Regions from separate parts of the Alteromonas sp. CNT1-28 genome, predicted to be linked through region 2. Evidence: predicted binding sites of a transcription regulator. Region 2 holds the regulator's gene; the other holds the start of a gene.
The links. The regulator FNR, encoded in region 2, switches genes on or off when oxygen is low (the NO sensors DNR and NnrR bind a similar motif). The targets are predictions, from matches to a motif close to TTGATCTAGATCAA.
Positions count from the first base shown of each region.

Region 1: a site for FNR is predicted at 4,706-4,719, ahead of MHN02_RS00625 (high-potential iron-sulfur protein). Genes of this name have one in related genera too.

Region 1 is NZ_JAKREZ010000001.1:136,424-146,580, forward strand. Features, by position in the region: gene MHN02_RS00605 (amidase) at 1-1,544, shown strand, start outside; gene MHN02_RS00610 (hypothetical protein) at 1,884-2,672, shown strand; gene MHN02_RS00615 (hypothetical protein) at 2,684-3,445, shown strand; gene MHN02_RS00620 (hypothetical protein) at 3,442-4,080, shown strand; gene MHN02_RS00625 (high-potential iron-sulfur protein) at 4,264-4,557, opposite strand; gene MHN02_RS00630 (flavin reductase) at 4,780-5,409, opposite strand; gene MHN02_RS00635 (CPXCG motif-containing cysteine-rich protein) at 5,402-5,593, opposite strand; gene MHN02_RS00640 (hypothetical protein) at 5,906-7,732, opposite strand; gene MHN02_RS00645 (hypothetical protein) at 7,930-10,157, opposite strand, start outside.
Region 2 is NZ_JAKREZ010000040.1:5,713-15,869, forward strand. Features, by position in the region: gene ccoN (cytochrome-c oxidase, cbb3-type subunit I) at 111-1,544, shown strand; gene ccoO (cytochrome-c oxidase, cbb3-type subunit II) at 1,560-2,165, shown strand; gene MHN02_RS18735 (cbb3-type cytochrome c oxidase subunit 3) at 2,167-2,328, shown strand; gene ccoP (cytochrome-c oxidase, cbb3-type subunit III) at 2,345-3,298, shown strand; gene MHN02_RS18745 (FixH family protein) at 3,515-3,994, shown strand; gene MHN02_RS18750 (heavy metal translocating P-type ATPase) at 3,994-6,408, shown strand; gene ccoS (cbb3-type cytochrome oxidase assembly protein CcoS) at 6,410-6,640, shown strand; gene MHN02_RS18760 (sulfite exporter TauE/SafE family protein) at 6,627-7,286, shown strand; gene fnr (fumarate/nitrate reduction transcriptional regulator Fnr) at 7,332-8,069, shown strand; gene uspE (universal stress protein UspE) at 8,314-9,237, shown strand; gene ttcA (tRNA 2-thiocytidine(32) synthetase TtcA) at 9,386-10,157, shown strand, end outside.

The sequences.
Region 1 (10,157 bases), on a different contig from region 2:
ACATCGAACAATGGCTGGATAAGCCTGCCCACATTCAAGCGCAAGCTATTGCAAGTGGTGATACTACCTCTGCTGAAATCGTCAGCGGTTATATTGCCCGCATTAAACAGCTAGATACAAAGGTTAATAGTATCTTAGCGCTTAACCCAAACGCGCTGACCGAAGCGAAAGTCATCGACAAAAAAATAGCGAGCGGTGAAACACTTGGCCCTCTGGCTGGCATCCCAGTTCTCTTAAAAGATAATATCGAAAGTACAGAAATGCCCACCACTGCAGGCTCAATGGCGCTGCTCAATAACGATACCGGTCGCAATGCGTTTATTGTGGAAAAACTGAAAGCAGCTGGGGCAATTATATTGGGTAAAACCAACTTGTCTGAGTGGGCTAACTTTCGTTCAGAGTCTTCGGTGAGTGGCTGGAGCGCTGTGGGTGGGCTTACCCGAAACCCACATATACTATCAAGAAGTGCGTGTGGCTCGTCATCGGGTTCAGGGGCGGCAATGTCGCTTCGTTTGGCGTCTCTTGCTGTGGGCACTGAAACCAATGGTTCTATTATATGTCCCGCGTCTATAAACGGTGTAGTAGGCTTTAAACCCACAGTGGGTTTACTTTCAAGAACTCACATTGTGCCTATATCTTTCAGTCAAGACACCGCGGGACCAATGACATCTAACGTTCAAGATGCCTGGCTGATGACGTCAATTATGGCAGGCACAGATGCAGGCGATAACGCTACGCTAGATGCAGACTCTCATCGTCCAGCTATGCCCGCATCGTCCATGCTTGCTACCGATTTAAAAGGTAAGCGAATTGGTGTGGTTAGGTACCGCCAAGGCGATAATCCTCATGTACTCGCCGTATATGAAAAGGCGTTGAACCAGCTAAAAGCATCGGGCGCTACGTTGGTGGACATCAGCGACTTCTCTCAGCCAGATTCTTTTTGGGCCGACTCTTACAATGTTTTGCTTAGCGAGTTTCATCATAGCATCAACGAATACTTGTCGACGTCGCCAGCAGAGCTTCCTGTTAGGAACTTATCAGAGCTCATCGCGTTTAATAATAAAACAGAACGCGAGTTAGCGTTATTCGACCAAGATATATTCGAGAAGTCGCTCGCGTCGACAGCCATTAACAGTGAAAAGTATCAAAATGCGCTGCGCCTTATTCAAGACACTGCAGGCAAGAACGGTATCGATACATTATTAGCAAAACACAACGTTGATATATTGGTTGCGCCCTCGAACAGTCCATCATTTCTTATCGACGGAGTATACGGCGACCATTCGCCAGCCGGCTTTATTGGTGTAGGGTATTTGGCTGCCATCGCTGGTTATCCGCATCTCACAGTGCCTGCCGGACAAGTAAAAGATCTTCCTGTGGGAATTAGTTTTATTGGTGGTAAGTGGCAAGACGAAAGTGTTTTGAAAATAGGTCGAGTCTTTGAAGCAAAACACGGCTTCTTCATTAAGCCTGGCCTTCTGCCTACACGTTTTGACAACCCAGCGTTGAAAGGTATTGATGAAGGGGTTCGAAGTAACCGCTAAGCAATGGTAATTTAAGATCTTTTGAAAGATGCTGAACTGGGAAAGTTTTGATTATTAAAGTGATTCAAATTATTTGAGTATTTCAGTTAGTGAAGGTCATTTTATATTCTGCTCACAATTTTAAAAATAAGTTAAAAAAATATGGTTAAATTTTTGTTAATATGCAAAGCTTACGCTTGTTGACTTGAACGGTACGTCTTTTCAGACAGTCACATTACGTACACTACTCATTGCCTGAATTCGCTTGGCGAGAAGAAGTGTAGTACAGAGTTCAACACACATAAACAATGACTGCGGTAAATGTCACTTCATTCTAGATTATCACTATGGAGGTGTATCATGTCTGGAACTTCTGAAGCAGTTACTCAGGCCACAAGACTAAGCGAAATTGGATTCCCTGAATTTACGACTAAACTAATAACCGATGTATTTGACGCATTAATCTCTAGTAACATCCGCCAAACCGAAGCCTATATTGAGCTTCTTCAACAAACAAGTAAATCGCTTTCTTCTTTTATCAATGACACCAAAGATGATATTAGCGGTGACATGATTTTAGATTTTTTAGCGCGAGCGTTACCCGCTGATGTAGACAACCAAGAGAAAGTTACCGCTGTAGAGAATAACGGAGGAAACGCGACATTAAATCAAGATCAAGCCAATGCATTAAATGCAGCGCTTGAAACCCCGGAGGAAGCGGGAGTCGCCGACAATAATCAAATCGCTGTAGATGGTCAAAACTCGTATGACGCTATTCTTGATGCGGTAGCAAGGCGAATATCGGTGAATAAATACGACATGCTTAAAGAAATGGTTAAGCAAGGAATATTGCGCCTGGTCATTGAAAATGGAGACATAGAAACTCGTTTGACGTTTACAACCTATGGCTCGTCCTTTAGCAGAGAAACACAAAATAAATACAACCGCAAAGCGTTTTCCGCACAGGCTCGCGCTAAAACCGGCTCCATCTTATCGAGTTGGGTCAAAGCTTCGGCATCTACTAAGTATTCGAATGTGACAGTTACGACAACGAGTAAAGTTGATCAAGATAGATCAGGCTCAAGAGTGAATATTTTTGGTGGTGTGAAAATAAACTTCCGCACCGATTATTTACCGTTAGATCAGTAGGAATACACGCCATGTCAAACTCAGCTCTTAATGAGCTGGGTTTTGCCGAGTTTGTGGCAAAACTCATCTCAGATACGTTTGGTGCGGTTCTCGCATCGCAGATTGAACAACAAGATAAAATATCAGAACTAAACAATTTATTGACACTTTCAGACGACGAGTTTGTTGCAAAATGTATGCAAGACGATGAACTTGTTTTCCAATTAGAAGAAAATCTTAAACAGCGTTACCCATTTGATAGCGATGTTGAACACGCGGTCTACAAGGGGGCACCGTATCAAGCACCGACGCAGCAAAAAGAAGAGTCTCCCTCGTTTTTTAAAGACCTAGGAATTTCACTAAAAGAAAAACTGGACTTTTCAGGCAAAAAATTAACTGAGGAAGGTGCGAAGAAGATTAAAATAGCTGTCATGCTAACCATTGCCCAAAAGCAGCGGCAATTGCTCTCTGATGTGTTGATAAACGGTATTCCTAAACTTTCTGTCGATCACGGCAAGATAAACGCAAAGCTCACTTTTAGCATGAAGGAAGATAGCTCTCAGGAAGAGGAGGAAGAGAACGACTCAGCACCGAGTAGCAACGCAACAATAACTAGAAACTTTGGTCTGAGTAATTTGTCAGTAGCCAATCGTTTCGCCGGGGTCATCGATACATCAAAATTGATAAAAACAAGGCTTAATATTACGCCTGCAAGTAATCGAGCGCCGCAAGACGCACAAAGTAGCGCAAACATCTACAGCGAAGTTGAAATTCATTTCAAGTCTATTTTATGAGTACTTCTACTGACGTACAGAGCTTAATTTGGCTTATACATGCTGAAATGGCAACGGTGATGAATACCTTAGCCTTTCAGCAGTCTAGTTTTGGTGTAGAGAGTATACGAGTAAGAATGGGCCAACTAACTGATGATGAAAATAATAATAGCACCGCACCTCAACTTGATCCCCAGCGCTACCCACTCGCACAAGATGGTTGGTTACTAGACGTTCATTACAATGTTCATTCTATGGACACGCCTTTTGTGCCAGCGAAGTGGAAAGGCTTAAAAAGCGACATTGAGGTCATACGCCTTCAAGGTGTTGGTCCACAACTTACCAAGCGATTACACAAGTTACATATATTTACCATCGGTGAACTTAGTCGTATGAAAGCCGAATTAGTCAGGACCCACGAACTGAGGCCGTACCAAACAATAGCTGCACTAGCCTTAACGGTGCCGCCCGTCGCATTAACTTCTGAAATTCTTAAAAACTCGCCGCTGTGGTTAATTGACAACGAAACATGGTTAAGCACAAAAGTGTCTTCAACAAAACATTTTCGCGCACTTTCTAATTGGCTGCGACAGTTAGAGGTTTGTTTGGACAATAAGTGGCTATCTCGAGTTTCGCTGTACGAAATTGTTGGTTAAATACGCCCAATATTTTTAATTCAGCGAAAAATAGTCATCATATCTTCTTGTTGATCACTACACACGACAGATAGATGGCCTTGTTTAACCTAGGAACTTGTACTTATACGACTATTCTTAGCCTAACAAAACGCCCGACTAACAATAGACGGGCGTTAAATGAAGTTGCAATGGCTAAGGTTGTTAACCTGGCTTTTTCACCCAAGCGCTACACCAGCCATCAGCGTTAACAAGCTTATTAGGGAAAATGTTACAAGGGCGGTGTTGTTCGCCATCGGCGCCCTGCACGTACATGCAGTTTGCGCATTTTGCACCTTCAACAGTTGACGACGGTGTGTAGTTCAGTGCTTTTGCAGTAGGGTCATCAGCACTCAATTGTTCTTGAGCCTGAGCACGTAACGCTACACCACCTAATGTAAGACCGATAACTGTCGAGCCAGAAAGCTTTAAAAAGTCACGGCGATTTACAGATTTCATAACATTCTCCTTAAGAGATAGAAACGATAATGATTCTTTTTTATTCAGTGCCTTAAACGCAAAAACCTGCCCAAAGAGGCAGGTTTTGTTTCATGTTTAAATACTATCTCTTTTTGAAAAAAGATCGAACGAAATGTCGCATTTTCGCTTGATCCAGATTAAATAAACTTCAGAGTTACAACCTTAAGTATTGAATGTAAGACCGTTGGACAGTTTATTAGTTCACTTCACGGTTAACTTTACATCGGGCTTTGCATACGCAAATTGCGCAATTCGTTGTGTGCTGTGGTAGCTGTCTAGGCCTGAGATACAGGCCGTTTGCGCTTGCTCTATATCAGCATAGCCGTCTGAATCTATTATTTGCTCAGGAACGTAGAGCTCTTGGATCTCGCCGATAACCATTTCGGTTTCATTAAGCAAAGTAAAATGCTGTGCTACTTTTAAGCCCATTTTAATTTCACTTTCTTTGACATACGGCGCACTGAAGGACTCATTGATCTGCGCGGTTAACCCAACGGCTTCAAATTCACTTTCATCTGGCGCATAGCGGGCTGATGTTTGGTGGGCTTTGTCGACCCAGTCAACAGCCACGTGATTTAGCGTATAAAAGCCCTGCTGTTTTATATTGCTCAACGTATCTCGCGTGACGGTATGTGGACGCATGATCATGCCAATGAGAGGCGGGTTTGCACCGACATGAACAATAGAGCTCACTATAGCCAAATTGTTTGTAACGCCGTTTGTTGTACCCACCAAAGTCGCCGATTTAAAACCAGACAAACTATTGATTAGGTTTGCGCGGTAGCGCTGTGCAAGGGCGTCTATATCACCGCGGGTAAACTGCTTAGTCATTCTCTCTTTCTGCCTCTATCTGAATGTCATCACCGTGCTGATAAGCAGTAAGCTCAATGGGCTGACAACACACTTGGCAGTCGAGCACCTGTACTTGGCCAACATCGTTAATTTCATCTATTTCAACATCATTTGGGGCCATACAGTAAGGACAGGAAAAGCCCATGGAACGAGTTAAACTCATATTTAAATGCCTTTGTAATCACTAATGCTATTTGTTACGTAATGCAAAGACGAGTGGATTTTCTTTTAGACACGTGTGGGAACTCTTCTTCGTTGAATTGACAAGGGCTCGTTTGACACAGATATTTCACTAAAAGAGACAAATAAGGTACGGCGAGAGTATCACATTGCTAAAAACAAAAGTGAAAAGAGTGGCCTTGACCTTCCCGAAAAAACTAAGCCACCAGTTGTGCAGGTAAGGTCAATTTAAATTGGATAGTGGGTTAATCTAACTTAGTTAGCTACGATTTTTATTGCTGGAAACAAAATACGTTTACTGGTGAACCCTGACAAGTTCTCGGAGCTTCGAATGCTTATTATGCCCTTGATCTCTAAGTTTCTTAAGTTCTCCGGTTCTTTTGCTTTCTTTCTTCGACCATGATGGATCCAGTTGCGTTTTTACTTCATCTACAAGGTCGTGGTAGCGAATGAAGAACTCTTTTGGTGTTTGTATAGTTGGTTTGACGGCCATTAGTTCCAGCATAGTGTTCAGGCAGCCTTTTAAATAATGTTCAAGGTGAGCACAAAGCTGTTCTAGACCTTCAATGTTCCGAGCATCATGGACGATCAAATTTCGAACACGATAGATTCTTCTTAGTTGCTGCCTAACTTTCTTCTCGTGGTTAGCAATTCTTTCATACATAGTTATTGAGGAAGTGAAGTACTCAGAAAATACTCTGAATTTATACTGGAAAAATGGATAGTCACCCAGCTGGTTTATGACAGCTTCACTTTTCTTACCGTCCAATAAAACATCATACAAATCTATCGGCGCACAACCATCCAAAGAGAACCGGTCCTCCTCTCCTGGCATTTGGAAGTCAACCACTCCAATATTGTGAAATGCCGCGATGAAGGATTTTAGCCTCTTAGTTACGTAATCAATTGCTATGCAGGGTAATGCCGCAGCAATTACATTTTCGTCATCTCCTCCTTGTCGCTCGAACACATCTCTTGTCAGCGACTCCAAAGCAGTCCAATAGTTAGTGTACTTTAACTCCGTACTTGTTGCGTGCGAACTTACTCTTAATAACCGGAACGCGGCCGATATTTTGTTGTCTTTTGTGCCAAGGTTGTCACTTCCTGTACCTGCTTCCATACTCTGACAGAACCTTAAAAATTTTTCTTCCTCAAATTGATAGTTAGGGTTTGGTATTGGACGATGAATTTTAAATGATTTAGTACGATTATTAGCTACTAATGTTGCAGTGTATCTAGTAACTATCGTTATTTCTTGCTTGCCCAATGTATAGCTGAGCGCATCAACAAACTCTCCCAATAGGTCATAAGCTTGTGCCCCCGCCGTGGTATATGACTGAGCAGATAGAGTGCATGTTGCTTCAAGCTCTTGCTCTGATATCGGGGTAATTTGCAGCGGCCCGAAACAAATTTGAGGATCTTCTCCAGCCAACATATCTGCAAGAGCGGGGCTTTTTATTTTAAATACAAGCCGATACTCCTCTGGAGAGCTTAAAGCCACGGAAATGAGACGTTCCAATCTTTGATCGAAACTTTCCTCACCTTCCTTCATCAGGATGAATCTATAGAAAGCGTTTGTTTCTTGTATATCAGCACCGTTGGCCGACAACGCTCCAATCACCGAATTAGTCAACGAAACAATTGATTGAAATTCATTATTCCTATTTTCGCTATCAAACCCAGCTAATTTGGCCTTGAGTAATTGAAAGGCATCTTCCAGATAACTCTTCTCAAGCAAGTCCAGCAACTCTCGGCATAAGCTAACTATTAAGTTTCCATTCCTATTTACTCTGCATTGCGCATGTTCGCCAGTATTAACATTTGCATCCATGTTACAGATCATACGGTTGACAATCTGGATGTACTTTCCATCTTTGAGTACAGCGTCTTGTGTCAAGACCTCGGCCAATTCTGACGCGACAACTACACGTTTACCCGCAGCCCCGAACTGCTCCCCCATTTCGAACAAAGATAAAAGCTCTCTGACTCCTCTTATAGGGTTTATGAAGGTAGCCCTCTCACTGTCTAACGACAGTTCATGAGACATATTGAACCAGCAGTCCAAGAAAAAGGCTTGCTGAACTGAAAATCCCTTTGTTAGAATCGCCTTGTCTACCCGCATAACTTTTTGTTACCATCTAATTTTAGACTATACTAGTTGATAGTACACTAATTTAGTTCAGTTGCTCAAATAGCTAAGTGGCTGAAACATTGAAAGAATGGTCGCCTACGTGGACTGGTGCTAGTTCCCGCATGTAGACCGACCAACCTATAAAAAGGCCCTCATGTACAATAGAGGGCCTTCTTTTTTCTACAATATTAGCCATACCGTAAAACCTCCATATTCAATAGCAGAATTCTTGCTACAACCCACGAGGCAGCTTTTCCCTGAACTTGTCCTTCAAGAAGCTTCGCATTTTGAGAGTAGAGGGGGCTCTCAATATCGGCACCTAATTTACGTTGCTCTAGTTCGTCCGATAAATCCTTCCACTGCTCATCCAGTAAATCTTTCAACTCAACTTTTTGCCCATCATCAGCATCAAAACATACTCCAGTGAGGGCATCAGCATTGGTTAGAAATTCTGACTCCAAGTGTTTGTAAAGCTGGTACTCCTCTTTATGCAGAGCCTCTAAATCAACGCATTCAATAAGTCTAGATAGTGAATCAATACTACTCTGACATACAGTAAAGTGATTATTGTATCTGGACACAAAAAATGGTGTTTCAATTATATTTTGCCAGTCCTGTTCAAATGTTAAGTCTGGCAGTGATAGAGGTAATGATAAAGCAGGTTTGACGGCCAATTGTGATAAAACAGCACCGTTACAAATCATGGCAACACTAATCTGAATCCCTTCTTCAGAAAGGCATCTTAAGACAGAGAGCGACTGTTCGAGAGACTCTATTCCAGTGAGCAAATCTTTAACTTCTATCAAAAAAGCGACATCCAGACTTGGCCAAATGTGGGTGTTCTTTTTGTCAGTTGGTCGGACATAGAAATGAGCAGTAATATTTAACTCATTTTTGATCCTTGTCAGACGTTCTATTAACCTAGATTTGGCTTTTTTCTTGCAGTATCTCGCCGCTTCTAATATAGCTTTACCCTTTTTTGCTTTTCTGGCCATCAACAGCACTTCTGCTAAGTTTGATTCTGATTGCTGTTCGGAGAACTCATGAAAGATAGATGAAATATCGCGTACTTTTTTTGCTATTGAGGTAAGTTCAGAAAAAGGTGGATCTTCGATATACTTCCATATCTCTGAATCAACTAGCCCAACCAAGTCGTTAACCAAATCTGAACTATACATGGCATCAGCTTTTAGGTTTGACTTAAGGTTAATGACACCCATTTTATTCATCAAGGTTGTTAAAATCCCAGACAAAGCACCAGATAATCTATCGACCGGAACGCTTTCAGCTTGCCCTGACATGTGTCTTGGAAGGGCCTGAAAAGGGGCCACCTGAATCTCGTTTACTTCACTAATAAGCTTGTTAACTCGTTGAGCAAACTTCTCCTTGTTTAGTTTTGGCTTTGCGCCAATCCAATACTCTGAGTATTCCGATAGCAGATATTCGACTTTTCTAATAATTTGCGTCAATTCCTTTGCTTTGCAAGTATTCGTTTCATCGTAAGCTTTGTTATTTATCAGTTTGTGAAAAATAATGTTCCAAGAAACATTTACGTCTGTTGGTAAACTTGTTCGAGGAATATTTTTTTCTGCAATGGGATAACCCCCCACCTCGTATAAAACACCGTTAGGAAAAGTGGCTTTTACTGCGACAGCTGCCGCACTAGGACATAATGCAAGTAGTTTTTTGCAGTGGATTACCACTTGTTCGTGAATATCCCCTTGTGTATCTTCATCTACAACATAGTAGTCAGCACAAACCGTTTTCCCATACTTACCATTTGTTTCAATTACAGGATTACTCAGCCACGGATTCCACAACCCATAACTTTCAATAAGCTTATTTTCTCCTTCCAAACTTACCGCTAAATCTCTCGCACTCTCAGGCGAAATGGCATACATAACCGAAAGGAGTTTTATTATATCTTCAGAGAAAATATCACCTTCTGGCTTTTGGATGTGCACAGAAATAGAAGCGGGTTCCACATTACCGATTGGACATAGAGAAGAAAGGAAGTCTATGGCTTCAACAGCCCCTTCCAAATGTGGCAGTACTCCTTTAGTTGGCAGGCTTTCGAGACAATACTTTCTGTAATCGACATGCTCCAAAGATTTAAACTCTTCCAGTGCTTGAAGTACAACTTCCCAGTGTACCGATTTCGATAGCTCAGGTGGCTGAATTCCAGCTATCGCAAACATAGACACAGCCAGCCATACGGACTTCCTTACTTGGTGTTTTTGTAAGACCTCAATCAAATCTGACGCAATTAGCTCACATGAATAGAAGCCGAGCCCATTAAGGATGCCCTCCCAAAACTTGGGCGTTTTATTATCTTCAAGAGCCAGTGCTAGCTTTCTCAGAATCTGAGATTTGTCCTGCTCTTGATGGTCAACCAACATTCGAAGGACAAAGGTAG
Region 2 (10,157 bases):
ACTCTTTCCGAGCTCGGTGTGAAGCGTTATTCCTTAGCTGATACACGTCTCGACCGTACTATTCCGGCAGTTGGAGACCATAGTTCATTTGAAGTGGAAGATTCATTAAAATGAGTGAAATAAGCCAAGCACAACCTGACTACAATTATAAAGTAGTTAGGCAATTTACCATCATGACCATAGTCTGGGGTATCATTGGTATGGGCCTAGGGGTATTTATTGCCGCGCAGTTATTTGCACCTATGCTTAACTTTGACACACCATGGCTAACATTCTCACGTTTGCGTCCGTTGCACACTAACGCCGTTATTTTTGCCTTCGGCGGCTGTGCGCTATTTGCAACGTCGTACTACATCGTTCAGCGTACCTGCCAGGTAAGACTGTTCAGTGACAAACTTGCCGCATTTACCTTTTGGGGTTGGCAAGCCGTTATCGTTTTAGCTGTTATCACCCTGCCTATGGGGTTAACCAGCTCAAAAGAATACGCTGAACTAGAATGGCCAATTGATATCCTTTTGGCACTGGTTTGGGTCGCTTATATCATTAACTTCTTCGGAACCCTAGTAATCCGTAAAGTTTCGCACATTTATGTTGCAAACTGGTTCTTAGGCGCGTTCATGTTAACTGTTGCAATTCTTCATATTGGTAACAGCATGGCTATTCCGGTATCTTTCACTAAATCGTATTCACTGTATGCAGGCGCAGTAGACGCTATGATGCAGTGGTGGTACGGCCATAACGCGGTAGGCTTTTTCCTGACTGCGGGCTTCCTTGGTATGATGTACTACTTCGTACCTAAGCAAGCTGGTCGCCCGGTTTATTCATACAGACTTTCAATTGTTCACTTCTGGGCACTTATCTCTCTGTATATCTGGGCTGGTCCTCACCACCTTCACTACACTGCCCTACCAGACTGGACTCAGTCGCTAGGTATGGTGATGTCTATTATCCTATTCGTTCCATCTTGGGGTGGTATGATTAACGGTATTATGACGCTATCTGGCGCGTGGCATAAACTTCGCACCGACCCAGTATTGCGTTTCCTAATTGTTTCGTTGTCTTTCTACGGTATGTCTACCTTCGAAGGTCCAATGATGGCAATTAAGACCGTTAATGCACTGTCTCACTACACTGACTGGACAATTGGTCACGTACACTCTGGAGCTCTAGGTTGGGTTGCAATGGTTTCAATTGGTTCAATTTACCACTTAATTCCAGTGCTATTCGGTCAGCGCGCTATGTATAGCACCAAGCTAGTTAACGTACACTTCTGGTTCGCAACTATCGGTGTTGTTCTATACATCGTAGCAATGTGGATGTCTGGTGTACTACAGGGTCTAATGTGGCGTGCAGTAAATGCTGACGGTACGTTAACCTATAGCTTTGTTGAGTCATTAGAAGCGTCTAAGCCTTTCTATGTGGTTCGTTTCATTGGTGGTTGTTTCGTGGTAGCGGGTATGCTTGTTATGGCATACAACACATGGAAAACCGTTCGTGCACCTAAAGGCAGTATCGCTGCAGACCCAGCGACTCAGCCGGCGTAGTAAAGGAGACGAATAATGAAAAACGCACATGAGTTAATTGAAAAGAACGTCGGTCTGTTAACGGTATTAATCCTTATCGCTATCAGCTTCGGTGCCATGGTTCAAATTACGCCGTTGATGTTTCAACAGCAAACCATGGAACCGGTAACAGGCTTACGTCCATATACCGCGCTTGAGCTTGAAGGCCGTGATATCTACATCCGTGAAGGTTGTGTAGGTTGTCACAGCCAGATGATCCGTCCATTCCGCGCTGAAACAGAGCGTTATGGTCACTACAGCGTTGCTGGCGAATCAGTATGGGAGCACCCTTTCCTATGGGGTTCTAAGCGTACTGGTCCTGACCTAGCACGTGTTGGTGGTCGTTACAGCGACGAATGGCACCGAGTTCACCTGCTTAATCCTCGCAACGTGGTACCAGAGTCGAACATGCCAGGTTTCCCTTGGCTTGCGGAAAACACGCTTAATGGCGAGTTAACAGCTGAAAAAATGGAAGTATTCCGTGGATTTGGCGTTCCGTATACCGACGAAGATATCGCGGGTGCGAAAGCGGCAGTACAGGGTAAAACGGAAATGCAAGCCCTTATTGCTTATCTACAATCTCTTGGCACACATTTGAAATAATATGGACCAGGGAATTGTAGGCAGCATTTTTACTGTCATCGTCTTTGTAAGCTTCATCGGTGTTGTATGGTGGGCGTTCAGCAGCCGCAACAAGAAAAAATTCGATGAAGCTGCGAACCTAGTGTTTGCAGACGAAGAAAAAGAAAAATCAAAAGAAGATTAGCAGGAGTCTCGAACTCATGAGTATGTTTTGGACAATTTGGATTTCAGTGATAACCCTAGGGTTGATCATTGGTTGCTACTTCCTTCTTCGCTGGTGCCTTTCTAACAAGACCGGCGTAGCTGAAGGTGAGTCAATGGGCCACGAATTTGATGGTATTGAGGAGTTGAACAATCAACTTCCTCGCTGGTGGACAATTATGTTCTACATGACCATCGTTTGGGGCTTTTTATACCTAGCGCTTTATCCTGGCCTAGGTGCGTATGAAGGTATTTTAGGTTGGAAGAGCTCTAACCAAAATATTCAATCGCTAGAAGAGTCAGCTCAAGCGCGTATTGACGCTAAAGAGCAAGGCTACCTGGTAGAGTATGACCGTGAACTAGACTTTGCAGCTGAAAAGTTCGACCCGATCTTTGAAGCGTATGCAAAAGTTCCTGTTGAAGAACTGGCTAAAGACCCAGAAGCAAATAAAGTAGGTCAGCGTTTGTTCCTACAAAATTGCTCTCAGTGTCACGGTTCTGATGCACGTGGTCAAAATGGCGGCTTCCCTAACCTAACGGACAACGACTGGTTGTACGGTGGTTCAGGTGCGAAAATCGTTGAAACTCTTACGCTTGGTCGTAAAGCAGCTATGCCAGCATGGCTAGATGCTATGGGTGAAGACGGTATCGAAGAAGTGGTTAATTACGTACTTAGTTTAAGCGGTCGCGATGTGGACCCTCAACTTGCAGAAGCAGGTAAAGCACGTTTCGCAGCGTGTGCGGCTTGTCACGGTATGGACGGTAAAGGTAACCAAGCACTTGGTGCACCAAACCTTACTGACAATATCTGGCTATACGGCGGCAGCCACAGAGCGGTGACAGAAACGCTTACTTACGGTCGTAACGGTGTAATGCCTTCATTCAAGAAAACCTTGGGTGATGACAAAATTCACGTTGTTGCAGCGTATGTTTACAGCCTTTCAAATGATTAATGATTTAAATCATTAAATATCTTAAAAAGCCTCGTTACTACGGGGCTTTTTTTATGAGAAAATACAGCGATATAGAGAGTGCTGTACGAACAATCTTTGTTCACATTTAGTATGTCTCGCAAACATTATATTTATTCTTATTTCCCGGCTAAACATGTAGTTGGGGCAGTGAAAATAAATATGTTGTTAGCGAAGTAAACACGAGAAAAGATTTCAATGAATAGACCCTGGTATAAAGAGTTCTGGCCCTGGTTTTTAATTGCCGTTCCTATTATCACGCTCATTATGGGCGGCGTATTATTAAAGCTTGCTATTAGTACTGAAGATAGCCTAGTGGTGGACGACTACTACAAGGAAGGAAAAGCAATTAATGCGCGATTGGATAAAGAAGCCGTAGCCCGTCGCATGAATATCACTACCGATTTAACCATTGAAGATGGCAGCATAGCGCTAGAGTTTCATTCAGGTATTCCACAAGAAGGTAATGCGGTTAAACTAAGCTTTTATCACGTAACGCTTGAAGAGCGTGATGTCAGCGTTTTATTGAGCCGCGATGCTAAGGGCATTTATCGCGGTTTTGTCGAAGAAGATCTTGATGGTAAATGGCGAGTATCGCTAACCCCTATTGATGATAGCTGGAAAATTCAAAATACCATCTATCTGCCCCACTCTGGCAAAATGAAATTCAATCCATAATGGCCAAACACGACTGTTACCATTGCGGCTTGCCTATTGCGGGCTCAGACGATGGAAAATTTACTACCGTCATATTAGGGCAACAACGCAACATGTGTTGCCCTGGATGTTTAGCCGTGGCGGAAGCCATCGTAACCAACGGTCTTGAAGACTATTACCAGTTTAGAACCGAACCAGCGCAAAAATCTGACGATGGTATTCTAGAGACACTCGACAAACTCAAAGTGTATGACGAACCTGCTCTTCAAGAAGAATTCGTTTTTGATGAGGGGCAAGATAAGCAGATTCAATTAACTCTTGAAGGTATCACGTGCGCTGCGTGTGGATGGCTTATCGAAAAGCAGTTGTCAAAAGTAGAAGGGATAAAGCAAGTCGCGGTAAACGTCCAAGAGCGCCGCGCTTTAGTTACTTGGTCACCTTTTCAAATCAAGCTTAGTCAGATTCTTTCTACACTAAAACGCATTGGTTATGTTGGGTCGCCATTTCACCCCGATGAACACGAAGCCAGTTATAAACGCGAACAAAAGACCTTTCTGAAAAAGCTTGGCCTAGCAGGCATTATGACCATGCAGGTGATGATGCTGATGACGGGGCTGTATTTTGACTGGTTTGGCGCTATTGAATTAGAAACCCGACAGTATTTTTACTGGGTTGCCCTTACGCTTACTACACCTGTAGTACTTTACTCAGGCAGCACTTTTTATGTGGGCGCCGCTAAAGCGCTAAGCGCAAGAACGGTTAATATGGATGTACCCGTTACGCTTGCCATATTCGGTACTTACATTGCAGGAATACGTTCGACTGTATTAGAACAGGGCGAAGTGTATTTTGAATCTATTTGTATGTTCATTTTCCTGCTGTTACTCAGCCGCTTTTTAGAACATCGTAGCCGTCATCGCGCCGCACAGATCTCTGCCAATATGATGCAGTATGTACCCGTTTCAGCCACCAAATTACTGCCGGATGGAAGCCTAACCGAGTGTCTGGCAAAGCAGTTAAAAATTGACGATGTGGTGATGGTTAAGCCTGGTGAAACGATCCCCATTGATGGGGTGGTGACTGAAGGGAACGCAGCGGTTGACGAATCTATGCTTACCGGTGAATTTAACCCGGTGCGCAAGTCAAACAATAGCACCGTATATGGTGGTACTGTATGTCAAGACGGCAGCCTGACCATTAAAGTGACACAAACTCTCAAAAATGCGCTGGTAAATCAAATTGTAAGGCTGCAAGCAAGTGCTATGGCGAATAAGCCTAAAGCGGCGCAAATAGCTGATAACTTTTCTCGATATTTTGTGACAGCTGTCTTACTGATTTCTGCCTTAACTTATGGCTTTTGGGCATATCAGGGGAGCGACGAAGCTTTTTGGATCACCATATCAGTATTGGTAGCAACCTGCCCTTGCGCATTAGGGTTGGCTACACCATCAGCGTTAACCTGCGCTATGGCGAAGTTAAACAAGCAAGGTATTTTGCTTAAACGCGCCGATGCGCTCGAACAAATCACTGATATCGACACCATCGCACTGGATAAAACTGGTACGCTTACACAAGGCAAATTTACCCTTTCAAATGCCTGGTATGCTGACGGTGTAGACAGTGACAGTGCACTTTCAATTGCCCGTGCTCTAGAGTCGCGCTCTGAACACCCAATTGCAAAAGCCTTTAGCCACAATAATGCCTCCAGCAGACAAACTGTCCACAATGTGGTTAATTTTACCGTGACGCTAGGAGGCGGCATTAGCGGTGAAATTAACGACACCTTGTTTTCAATGGGCTCTGCCCAATTTTGTGTCCACGAATCACAACAAAAGCTTCTTAAGGATTATCCGTCAGCTAATGTCTTTCTCACCGTGAAGGGCCGTATTATGGCGGCGTTTGAGGTAAGCGACACGTTGCGAGAGGATACCCAAGAAACCTTGAATATTCTGGCAAAAAGTCACACCCTTGCAGTATTAAGTGGCGATACACAACAAAACGTGGACGCTCTTACCGCTTCCTTGCCAATATCAACAGCTAAAGGTGGGCTCACACCAGAGCAGAAGTACGATGCTGTACAGGCTATGCAGCAATCGGGGGCAAAAGTAATGATGATGGGTGACGGTATTAACGACGCTCCAGTTCTTGCCAGCGCTGATGTGGCAATTGCAGTGGGTAATGCCACAGACGTGGCTAAAACTGCCGCCGACGTGATACTGCTTGGCGATCAGCTGCTTTCTGTACCAGAACTTATTCGAACTGCGCACCAAGTGAAGCAAAAAATAAGGCAAAATATTGGCTGGTCGGTAGGTTACAACGTTTTGATCTTACCTTTCGCCGTATCAGGCCTACTTTCACCGTGGATGGCTGTTGTTGGTATGTCGTTAAGCAGTATCATTGTGGTCACAAACTCAACGCGACTTTTGAGCAAATAGCATGAGTATTATTTACGTATTAATTCCAATCGCCATCATCATTGTTGCCGTCGCTATCGTGATATTCTTTTGGGCGGTGAAAACCAATCAATTTGAAGATTTGGATCGCCAAGGGTATAGCATACTGTTTGACGATGATCTTCCGCCAGAAGAAAAAAAGCTAGCTGAGCAACGCAAACAACTTCAAGACAGTAAAGTAGACAAAAGCCAAGCGCCACATGGAAGGGATTAACTACTTCTCTGCCTTTCTTATCGGCTTAGCCGGCGGAGTTCACTGTGTGGGAATGTGCGGTGGAATTGTCGCTGCGCTAAGGATGGTATCGCCTAAAGGCGCTTCAGCACTACCCTATACCCTTGCCTATAACATGGGACGTATAGTGAGCTACACCATCGCCGGAGCAATAACCGGGGCACTTGGAAAAATTGCAGCAGATTATATACCTCTTGCCAACTATGCCCTTTCCCTACTTAGCGGAATCATGTTGCTTCTACTGGCGTGTTATTTGGGTAAGTGGTGGACTGTCTTAACGGTGCTGGAAAATGCGGGTAAAGGCCTATTTTCCAAAGTCCAGCCGCTTTCAAAACGCTTTTTGCCATTTAAGACCCCTTTAAGTGCGTTGCCTTATGGTTTTATTTGGGGTTGGCTTCCTTGCGGTTTGGTGTATTCCACACTTACCTGGTCTCTCGCGGCGGGTAACGCGCTAGAAGGCGCTGCTATTATGTTCTTCTTCGGTTTGGGTACATTACCCACCTTGCTCGCCGCAAGCGCTGGTAGCCAATATATTGTTCAAAGTTTTCAACATAACCATTTTAGACAAATTATTGCAGTAATAATGGCAATATATGCAGCTTATCTTATTCATGGCGCAATCGTTTAAAAATGGGTGTATTATTGTCGGGTATTCTTTTAGAGAGCGTGCATTATGAGCAAAGGAAGCCAATTTTCTATTCACTGTCAAAACTGTAGTTTCAGTCACCTGTGTTTACCGGTGGCGTTAAACAAAACAGAAATCGAGTCTCTTGACGATATTATTGAACGCAAGAAGCCGCTTCATAAAGGTGACACGCTGATTCAAACTGGTGATAAATTCCGTTCTCTATTTGCAGTGAGAACCGGTTCATTCAAATCATTTGTGACTAATACCGAAGGTGAAGAACAGATTACCGGCTTCCACTTTCCTGGTGATATTATCGGTTTCGATGCACTAAGAGAGAATAAACACCAAAGCTATACTTCTGCGTTAGAAACTGCCATGGTGTGTGAGCTTCCCTACGAGACCCTCGACGAAATGTCAGTGCAATTTCCAAAGCTACGCCACCAGATCATGAGCTTCATGAGCGCTGAAATAAAACAAGATCACGACATGATCATGCTTTTAAACAAGCGAACTGCAGAAGAGCGCTTACTGTATTTCATCTCACACCTGTCGCAACGCTTTGAAGAGCGTGGCTTTTCCCATAGAGAATTCCACTTAACCATGACGCGCAACGAAATTGGAAACTATTTAGGATTAACGATTGAAACGATTAGCCGTCTGTTAAGCCGTTTTCAAAAAGACAACATCATAAAGGTAGACGGCAAGCTTATTACTATTTTGGATTTCGATAGGCTAAACACCAAACTAGCGGCGCTTAACGGCCCTAGCGTTGTCTGCGGTTAGTCCTTTTTAAGTGTTAAATAAGGCGCGCACTAAGCGCGCTTTTTTGTAACCTGTGTTAGCCACCTATCTACCCTTTCAGCGCCACGCCGGTTGCTCCATATTCAATTAGGTACGTTCACTCATGGTCGCCTCGTAAAATTCTTGATCTAAAACAACTTACGTTTTTCCCAATGTCGTTTATAGTTAGTATTAGAAAGCTTCGATTTCGACAGCCGCTACTAAGTTTCGTAGTTAGGGGGACGTTATGATTGAGTGTAAACGAATTCTGGCCGTGGTAGATGCCGAGCGCGATAACCAACCTGCACTGAGCCGTGCTTATGAACTCGCTTCAAAAACAGGCGCTTCAGTTACCGCCATGATGGTGGTATACGACTTATCTTATGATATGACGACCATGCTTAGCCCGGATGAGCGCGAGTCAATGCGCGATGCAGTTACAAAGGAGCATGCAAAATGGCTTGCCACCCACTTAAGAGAACAAGGATTCACTGAAACTGATATCGTTGTAGAATGGAATAATCGTGCGTATGAGTCGATTATTTACTACACCCTAAACAATCAGATAGATTTAGTGGTAAAGGCAACCAAAAAGCACGACGATCTTGCTTCTGTTATTTTCACCCCCACCGACTGGCATTTAATGCGTAAATGCCCTCGGCCAGTATTGCTCGTTAAAGAGCACGACTGGCCAGAAGGAGGAGAGATTATTGCTGCAGTAAACGTAGGCAGTGAAGACGATGAGCACGCCGCACTTAACGATAAGCTCACCCTCATTGCTAACGACTACGCCTCTTTATTGAAAGGGAGCGTAAATTTGGTCAACAGTTACCCTTCTACACCACTTAATATCGCCATAGAAGTGCCTGAGTTCGACCCCGATACCTATCACGACGCGGTAAAAAATCATCATTTAAAAGAAATGCGTAGTCACGCGTTAAAGTACGGTATTCCTGAGAACAAATGCGTAGTAAGAGAAGGCCTTCCGGAAAAGGTCATCCCGCTAGTGGCAAAAACACTGGATGCAGAGCTGGTTGTTATTGGTACCGTTGGCCGTGTGGGCATTTCAGCGGCCCTAATTGGTAACACTGCAGAACACGTGATCGACGAACTCAATTGCGATGTGCTTGCTATTAAGCCAGATGGATTTGTGTCGCCGTTGTCGGTGTAATCTTTTCATCAGTACCGCATAGCCCGTGTTTTCCGTTACTTAGCGGCCAACACGGTATGTCACCAACAAATTTAACTTCACAAGCATGGTCTCGAAAAGCCGCTTTAATGTATAATGGTGGCTTTATCACAAACCAAGCTAGTTAATTATGAGTTTAGGCACAAACAGTGCTGACGCGTCGCCATTAAATGCTGCGCAAAGTAAGCAAAAGTACAACTTCAACAAACTTCAGAAACGACTTCGCCGCAATGTGGGTAAAGCCATTGGCGATTTCGGTATGATTGAAAACAACGACAAAGTAATGGTGTGTTTATCTGGCGGTAAAGACAGCTACACCATGCTAGATATTTTATTGTTTTTAAAGAAGATTGCGCCTATTCATTTTGATATCGTTGCGGTTAATCTTGACCAAAAGCAGCCTGGTTTCCCCGAACATATCTTGCCTGAATATCTAGAAAGCATTGGCGTTGACTACAAAATTGTAGAAGAAGACACCTACTCTATTGTTAAAGACAAAATTCCAGAGGGAAAGACAACATGCTCTCTCTGTTCTCGCTTGCGCCGTGGTATTTTGTACCGCACGGCAAAAGAGTTAGGTGCGACTAAAATTGCATTAGGTCATCACCGCGACGACATGCTAGAAACGTTTTTCCTCAATATGTTTCATGGTGGCAAGCTTAAGTCTATGCCGCCAAAGCTGGTCAGCGACAACGGTGAACACATCGTTATTCGTCCATTGGCGTACTGCACAGAAAAAGACATCGAGAAATATTCTCAGGCCGCTGAATTTCCGATTATTCCGTGTAACCTTTGTGGCTCACAAGAAAACCTACAGCGCCAAAACATAAAGGCTATGCTTCAAGACTGGAACCGTCGCTTCCCAGGTCGTATAGAGTCGATGTTCCGTGCGCTTCAAAACG